Regions from separate parts of the Acidiphilium sp. 34-64-41 genome, predicted to be linked through region 1. Evidence: predicted binding sites of a transcription regulator. Region 1 holds the regulator's gene; the other holds the start of a gene.
What was found. Region 1 encodes LexA, which represses DNA repair genes until DNA is damaged. Its sites were predicted from a motif close to TGTTCTANNTANGTTC; they were not measured.
Positions count from the first base shown of each region.

Region 2: the regulator LexA is predicted to act here: its motif matches at 2,276-2,291, upstream of uvrA (excinuclease ABC subunit UvrA).

Region 1 is NZ_NCJX01000039.1:30,245-34,594, reverse strand. It holds gene B7X49_RS09965 (hypothetical protein) at 1-44, opposite strand, end outside; gene B7X49_RS09960 (N-acetylmuramoyl-L-alanine amidase) at 265-927, opposite strand; gene B7X49_RS09955 (TerB family tellurite resistance protein) at 924-1,697, opposite strand; gene lexA (transcriptional repressor LexA) at 1,755-2,492, opposite strand; gene B7X49_RS09945 (NADH:flavin oxidoreductase/NADH oxidase) at 2,638-3,888, opposite strand; gene pdxY (pyridoxal kinase) at 3,821-4,350, shown strand, end outside.
Region 2 is NZ_NCJX01000009.1:2,527-6,876, forward strand. It holds gene uvrA (excinuclease ABC subunit UvrA) at 1-2,270, opposite strand, end outside; gene ssb (single-stranded DNA-binding protein) at 2,568-3,071, shown strand; gene B7X49_RS02625 (efflux RND transporter permease subunit) at 3,101-4,350, opposite strand, start outside.

The DNA of each region.
Region 1 (4,350 bases):
GCTTCGGCGGTATGCTGGTCGACTTCGAAACTGGTAACGGCCATGGCTGTGCTCCGGGTTTCGGGGATTTTTATATAGTTTTTATATAGAAATGCAAGGTTCGGGGGGATGGGAGGGTAGGGAAGGACAGGGAAGGATCTTCTTTTTTGTGAACAAAAAAGAAGCAAAAAAAACTTTGTTAATTTGGGCCCGTGCCCTTGAAAACGCCCGTGCCCCCGAGTCAGAAAGTTTTTTGCTTCTTTTTTTCAAAAAAGAAGCGCTTCCTTACCTCCCCTTAGCAAACACTCCAGCAACCGCCCCAATCCGCCCGGCCGTCGCCTCATCCATCACGCCATCGCAGCATGACGGCCAGAATCGCCGTTGAAACGCGGTGATCGAAACAACCGGATCAAGCCCCGGATCATACCCGATCGCGGTCAGTGCCCCGAGCGGGTCGGACGGCGCGGCGAATTCGTCGGTCCACAGGCCGATCCCGTGCGTGGCGAGGTGCCGCCAGGGGAACAATTCACCAGGGTCCTGCTTGCGATCGGCCGCGATGTCGGAATGCGCGACGACGTGCGCGCCCGGAATCGGGTGGCGCGCCAGGATGCCCTGGGCGAGCGTGATGACGGCGGCGATCTGCGCGGGCGGAAAGGCGCGATAGCCCCACTCATGGCCCGGGTTGACGATTTCGAGGCCGATCGAGCAATCGTTCAGAGTGCGCCGCCCGCGCCAGAAACTGATGCCGGCGTGCCAGGCGCGGCGTGTTTCCGGCACGAGTTGATGGACCGTGCCATCTTCCTCGATGACGTAATGCGACGAAACCTTGGCGGCAGGGTCGCAGAGCCGCGCAATGGCATCCGCGGCACTGCGCATCCCGGTGTAGTGGAGTACCAGATGATCGATCGGCGCGCCGGGCGGACGGTCGTCCTGGTTGGGTGAGGTCACAGACCCCGCTCGCGCTTGATGTCGTCCCAGGCGGCATTGATCCGGGCAACGCGATCGGTCGCGCGCGCGGCGAATTCCGCCGGAACGCCGCGGGCAGCCAACTGGTCGGGGTGGTTTTCGCGCATCAGCTGCTTCCAATGGGCGCGGATGGTTTCGTTGCTCGCGGTCCTGGCGATGCCGAGCACCTCGTAGGGATCGCCGTCGGATTGCGCGAAGGATGAGGGGTTGGCGGCCCGATTGCGGGCGGCTTCGTCGAGGCCGAAAGCCACCCCGATCCGGGTCAGCACGTCCGCCTCGCGGCCGTTGAGCGGCGCATCGGCGCGGGCGATCGCGTGCAGGGCGCCGAACACCTGTTCAAGTGCGAGCCGATTGTCCGCGAAGCTTTCGGCCAACTGCCGCGCATAGGGCTCAAAGCCGGAGGCATCGTCCCGCGCCTGATCGAACAGCCGCCCGATCATCGGCACCGCAGCGTCTTCGATGCGGAACTGGCGCTTGAACGCATCGATCTCGGCGCGATTGACCGGGCCGTCGCATTTGGCAAGCTTGGCGGCAAGCACGGTCACCGCGATCGCGAACACCTGCTCACGCCGCCCCAGCATGGCGGCAAACCGGGCGGAGTCGAGCGGCAATACCCGGCCGACCCGCGCGCCCAGCGAACCGAGATCGCCGGTGTCGGCCGCATGGCCAAGCGCCGCGCCCGCAATCGCACCGATCGGCCCGCCGAACGCGAAGCCGGCGACGCCGCCGATAACCTTACCCCATACCGCCATTCGTCCCATATCGGGTGGCAGGCCCGTCAGGTCAAAGGGGGGACCGGCCCTGCCCGACTAATATCGGCGCATCAGCGCAACCAGGCAGCCCTGCACCTTGACCCGTTCGGCGGGAAAAATGCGGGTTTCATGCCGTGCGTTGGCCGGTTCCAACGCGGTCGAGTTGCCGCGCCGGCGCAGACGCTTCAGCGTCACTTCGTTGTCATCGACCAGCGCCACCACGATCTGCCCGTTTTCGGCGGTTTCGCCCTTGCGGATAATCGCGGTGTCGCCGTCGAGAATGCCGGCCTCGATCATCGAATCGCCAGCCACCTCCAGCGCGTAATGATCGCCCTGGCCGATCAGCGCGATCGGAACCTCGATTTCCATCTGATGCTCGCGCAAGGCCTCGATCGGCTGGCCGGCGGCGATCCGGCCATAAAGCGGCAGGCTGATCGCCGCGACTTCGGCGGCGGCGCGCGCACCCTGAAAGCGGCCGGAAAAATCGCCGCGGATAACGTTGGGTGCGAATTTCTGGTCGATGACACGCTCGGGTGCGCGCTCCGAGGCGCGTTCGGGCGCACGTTCGTTTGGCACGCTGTCCGCCGGCAGCCGGATCACTTCAAGCGCACGCGCACGATGCTTGTGCCGGCGCAGGAAGCCGCGTTCCTCCAGCGCACCGATCAGACGATGAATGCCGGATTTCGACTTCAGATCGAGCCCGTCCTTCATCTCCTCGAAACTCGGCGAACAACCGGTGCGGCGCAGATGCTGGTCGATAAACACCAGCAGTTCGTGTTGCTTGCGGGTAAGCATCGATCCCTCGTTTCGGTCTGACGCGTTCTGGAACAAAACGCTAACACGATGTTCTAGGTAGCGATTCCGCGCCGCGTCAAGGGGGTATTGCCGGAATAATCGCGTTTTGTTCCTGTTTTGGCGCGCGGCGTCAAATCGTCATGCGCTAGATCAGCGCGCGCTGATATTGTGGCACCAACTCGGGTTTGAGCCCGAAGTGGCTGGCGGCACGGTTGGGCCAGGCCGGGTCCGCCAGCAGCGCGCGGGCGAGGAACACGAGGTCCGCCCGCTCGTTGGCGATGATTTCGGCGGCAAGTTCCGGTTCGCGAATCATGCCGACCGCCCCGGTCGCAATGCCGGCTTCGCGGCGGATGCGCTCGGCGAACGGAACCTGATAGCCGGGATGGACCGAGGCGATCTTCTGCTGCGGCGCGATGCCCGCGCTCGAACAATCGATCAGGTCGACGTCGCCACGCTCGCGCAGCCAGCGCGCCAGCGTCACGGAATCCTCGATCGTGTGGCCGCCCTCGATCCAGTCCGTGCAGGACAGGCGGACGAATACCGGCAGGTCGACCGGCCAGGCCGCGCGGACCGCATCCAGCACCTCCATCAACAGGCGCGCACGCGCTGCCAGGTCGCCACCGTAGCGATCGGTGCGGTGATTGCTGATCGGTGAAAGAAATTCATGCAGCAGATAGCCGTGGGCGGCATGAAGTTCGACGATCTTGAACCCGGCGCGGTAAGCCCGCGCGGCGGTCTCGGCAAACTGGCGGATGGTGGTCGCGATATCGCTCTCGGTCATGGCGTGCGGGTTCGGCCGATCCGGCGCGTAGGGGATCGCGCTGGGTGCGGCGGGCAGCCAGCCGCCTTGCGCATCGGGCGCGATGTGCCGTTCACCCTCCCATGGGGCGACCGTGCTGGCCTTGCGCCCGGCATGGGCGATCTGGATCGCCGGGATGGCGCCGCCATAGCTGATCAAGGTGGCGAGCCTGGTCATGAACGCCTCCTGCGCATCGTTCCACAGGCCGAGGCAATAGGGCGTGATGCGCGCTTCGGGCGCTATATGCGTCGCTTCGGTGAACACGATGCCGGCACCGCCCATCGCCTTGGCGCCGAGTGTCTGGATGTGCCAGTCCTGACCCAGCCCGTCGATCGCGCTGTATTGACACATCGGCGAGACGACGATCCGGTTCTTCGCGGTGACCGCGCGAAAGGTGATCGGCTGCAACAATTTCGGAATGCGTGACAGGGGAACTCTCCTTGGGTTCGAACCGCGGCGATGCCGCAGCGTGCCAGTAGCGGCGATGCCCCAGCTTGCCAGCGGAAGGCCAATCGCGCCAAGTGCCGCGATGGCGATTTTATCGATCCAGTCCCAGGTCCTGAACGGCAGCGTCGGCAATGCGGGGGCTGCGTTCATCTACGCGCGGCTCGGTCATGAGGTCTGGCCCCTGCCGACCACGCTGCTCTCCCACCATCCGGGCCACGGCGGCGCCGAAGGTGGCCCCGTGGCGCCGGCGTCGATGGCGGCCCTGATCCAGGGCCTTGCCGCGCGCGGTGCGTTCGCGCGCTGTGCCGCGGTGGCATCGGGCTATCTCGGCGCGGCGGCGGCGGTGCCGGTCGTGTGCGATGCGGTGGCACGCGCACGCGCGGCGCATCCGGCTGCGCTCTATGCGTGCGATCCGGTGATCGGCGATGCCGGGCGGGTCTATGTGCCGGCGGCGCTGGTCGCCGCGTTCCGCGATGTCCTGCTGCCGCTGGCCGATATCGCGTTTCCCAACCCGTTCGAACTCGAAATTCTGACCGGCCGGGCGCTGGCGGATCGCGCGAGCGCCTTCGCCGCGATGGCGGCGCTCGGCCCGCCGATCGTGGTGCTCACCGG
Region 2 (4,350 bases), on a different contig from region 1:
AAGTGCATTTCGATTTTCAGCACGCCGTCGCCCTGGCAAGCTTCACACCGCCCTCCCTTCACATTGAAACTGAAGCGGCCGGATTTGTAGCCGCGGGCGCGGGCTTCGGGGAGTTCGGCGAACCAGTCGCGGATCGGGGCGAACAAATCGGTGTAGGTGGCGGGGTTGGAGCGGGGGGTGCGGCCGATCGGGGATTGGTCGATTTCGATGATTTTATCGAGCTGGTCGAGGCCGTCGATGCGGTCGTAGGCGGCGGGCACCTGGCCGGAGCCCATCAGACGGCGGGAGACGGCTTTATAGAGCGTGTCGATCACCAAAGTGGATTTGCCGCCGCCGGAGACGCCGGTGATGCAGGTGAAGACGCCCAGCGGGAAGGCGCCGGTGACGTTTTTGAGGTTGTTGCCGCGCGCGCCGATCAGGCTGAGCATGCGGGCGGGGTCGATCGGGCGGCGTTGGGCGGGGATGGCGATGCCGCGGCGGCCGGAGAGGAAATCGCCGGTGAGGGAGCGGGGGTTGGCGGCGATTTCGGCGATTGTGCCTTCGGCGACGAGTTCGCCGCCGTGGATGCCGGCGAGCGGGCCCATGTCGATCACGTGGTCGGCGGTGCGGATGGCGTCTTCATCGTGTTCGACCACCAAGACCGTGTTGCCGAGGTCGCGCAGGCGGCGCAGCGTGCCGAGCAGGCGTTCGTTGTCGCGCTGGTGCAGGCCGATCGAGGGTTCGTCGAGCACGTAGAGCACGCCGGTGAGGCCCGATCCGATCTGGCTGGCGAGGCGGATGCGCTGGCTTTCGCCGCCGGACAGGGTGGCGGAGCCGCGCGCGAGGGAGAGATAGTCGAGCCCGACATCGACCAGGAATTGCAGGCGTTCGGTGATTTCGCGCAGGATGCGGCGCGCGATTTCCTGGCGCTGCGGGGTGAGGGTTTCGAGGGTGCGGCCGAACCAGTTGCGGGCGTCCTTGATCGAGAGGTCGGAAACGCCAGCGATGGTTTCACCGTCGATTTTCACGGCCAGCGCCTGCGGGCGGAGGCGGGCGCCGTGGCAGGTTTTGCAGGGGCGGTCGGCCTGGTAGCGGGAGAGTTCCTCGCGGACCCAGACGCTGTCGGTCTCGCGCAGGCGGCGTTCGAGGTTGCGGACGACGCCTTCGAAGGATTTGCTGACGCCATAGGCGCGCACGCCGTCCTTGTATTGGAATTCGATTTCGGACTCCCCTGCCCCGTACAGGATCGCGTCGCGGACTTTTTGTGGCAGGTCTTCCCAGGCGGTCGACATTTTGACCTTGAAGAATTTGGCGAGGCTGGTCAGGGTCTGGTCGTAATAGGGGGATTGGGCGTTGGCCCAGGGGGCGATGGCTTGTTGGGCGAGGGATTTGGTTTCGTCCGGCACGATCAGATGGGGGTCGAAGAAGGTTTCGGTGCCGAGGCCGGCGCAGTCCGGGCAGGCGCCGTGGGGGGAGTTGAAGCTGAACAGGCGGGGCTCGATCTCCTCGATGGTGAAGCCGGAGACCGGGCAGGCGAAGCGGGCGGAGAACACGGTGCGTTCGTTCGTGTCGGCGTTTTCGGCGTAGACGATGCCGTCGGACATGCTGAGCGCGGTTTCGAAACTGTCGGCGAGGCGTTGTTCGATGCCGTCCTTGACCACGACGCGGTCGACCACCGCTTCGATTTCGTGCTTGATTTTTTTGTTCAGCGCGGGGACGTCGGCGATTTCGTAGAGTTTGCCGTCGATTTTCACGCGGGTGAAGCCGCGGCGCTGGAGTTCGGCGAGCTCCTTGCGGTATTCGCCCTTGCGGTCGCGCACCACGGGGGCGAGCAGGAGCAGGCGGGTGGCTTCGGGCATGGTCATGACGCGGTCGACCATCTGGCTGACGGTTTGCGCCTCGATCGGCAGGCCCGTTGCCGGGGAATAGGGCACGCCGACGCGGGCCCAGAGCAGGCGCATGTAGTCGTGGATTTCGGTGACGGTGCCGACGGTGGAGCGCGGGTTTTTCGAGGTGGTTTTCTGTTCGATCGAGATGGCGGGGGACAGACCCTCGATACTGTCGACATCGGGCTTGCCCATCAGTTCGAGGAACTGGCGGGCGTAGGCGGAGAGGCTTTCGACGTAGCGGCGCTGGCCTTCGGCGTAGATGGTATCGAACGCGAGGGAGGATTTGCCGGAGCCGGACAGGCCGGTGATCACGGTGAGTTTGTCGCGCGGGATGCGGACGTCGACGTTTTTCAGATTATGTTCGCGCGCTCCGCGCACGACGATGAAGCCCGACCCGGTCATGCTTTTGTTTCCGATATGTTCATGGTAGATATGGCGTCAAATCATGGTTGTGGGAAGGGGCTGGATGGCGGGGTTCAGGCGTGACAAGGCGACGTAAGCAAGCGCTTCTTTTTTGGAAAAAAGAAGCAAAAAACTTTTGTTATCTGGGGTATGGGCGGTTTCGTTGACGTCGTCTCATGAGGATCGAAGTTTTTTTTGCTGCTTTTTTGTTCATGAAAAAGAAGACCTTGCTCGATCCTTGACGCGCCTGAGCGCCAGTGACACGGATGACAGACTGAACACGATAGGGGATCGACGATGGCAGGTAGTGTGAACAAGGTGACGCTGGTCGGCAATCTGGGCAAGGACCCGGAGGTGCGATCGACGCAGTCCGGTATGAAAGTCGTCAATCTTGCGCTTGCGACTTCGGAATCGTGGAACGACAAGGCGAGCGGTGAGCGCCAGGAGCGGACCGAGTGGCACCGCGTGGTGATCATGAACGACCGGTTGGCCGAGGTTGCGGAAAAATATCTGAAAAAAGGCTCCAAGGTGTATTTGGAGGGTAAATTGCAGACCCGCAAATGGACCGATCAATCGGGCCAGGAGAAATTCACCACCGAGGTGATGCTGGGACGGTTTGGTGCGGAGATGGTGCTGCTCGATCGGCCGGCCGGTGGTGCGGGCGGCGGCATGGCGGCGGGCGGTGGCGGCAGTTACGGTGGGGGGGGTGGTGCGGCGCCCGCGCGCAGCCCGGCCGGTGGCGGCAGCGGCTGGGATTCCGGCCGGGGCGGCCATGATCTGGATGATGAAATTCCATTCTGATCCGGAGCGTCCGCGTGACGCCGCGCCGGTCAACCGGTGCGGCGGAGCGATAGTTTCAGCAGGACCGGCAGGGCGAACAGCACCAGCGGGAACTGCACGATGAAGCCGGAAATGATCGCGATGGCGAGCGGTTGCTGCATGCCCGAGCCCTCGCCGATCGCGAAAGCGAGCGGCAGCAGGGTGAGGATGGCGGCGAGCGTGGTCATCGCGATCGGGCGGAGGCGGTTGCGGCTGGCGATGATCAGGGATTCGCGCGGGTCGTTGTGTTCGGCGAGCGATTGGTATTCCGAGACGTAGAAGATCGCCATTTCGGTCGCCAGACCGACGATCATGGTCATGCCCATCAGGGCGGTGATGTTGAGCTGCACGCCGGAGATGAACAGGCCGATGAATACGGCGAGGCTGGCGAGCAGGGCGGTGAACAGGATGGCGCCGGCGATGATGAAGCTGCGGTAGAGAAACAGCAGCAGGATGAATTCGGCGGCGATGGCGGCGATGAACACTTTGGCGAGGCCGGCGAAGGCGATCTGCTGCTGTTTGTAGAGGCCGCCGAGGGTGTAGTGCATGCCGCTCGGCAGCAGGCCGGGTTTGGCGAGGGTTTTGCGGACGTCGGTGATGACGCCGCCGATGCCGCGGCCGCTGATCCGCCCGGTGATCGCGACGATCTGCTGGAGGTTTTCGCGGTCGATTTCGGGCTGGCCGGAGACCACTTTGAAGGTCGCGAAATCGCCCATCGGCACCAGGGCGCCGCTGGCGGTGGCGACCGGGATGCGGGCGAGCGCGCCCATGTCCTGCTTGGCGGCGGCCGGCAGGGTGAGCCTGACATCGGTGAAGCGATACTGGCCCGGCAGGGCGGTGACGATGCTGCCGGTGAGTGCGGTTTGCAGGGTCTGGCGGACTTGATCGGGGTCGAGCCCGAGCATGGCGGCGCGGGCGTCATCGACGTGGATGTCCACCGCGTCGCCCGCGAGGGTGACGCCGTCGAACACCGAGACGACGCCTTTGATATGGCCGATCGCGGCGCCGACCTTGTGGGCGGTGGCGACGAGTTGCGCGGGGTCGCCGTGCAGCTTGATTTCGATCGGTTGCGGCACGCCGGTGAGGTCGCCCAGCAGGTCGCTCAGCATTTGCGAGACGTCGAAATCGACGCCGGGGACCTTGGCTTCGATTTTGGCGCGGATGCGGTCCATCACCGGCCAGATCAGCGGACGGTCGGCGAGCGGTTTGAGTTCGACGAAAATATCGCCCTGGTAGGGCTCGTTGAGGTCGCCGCCGAGGC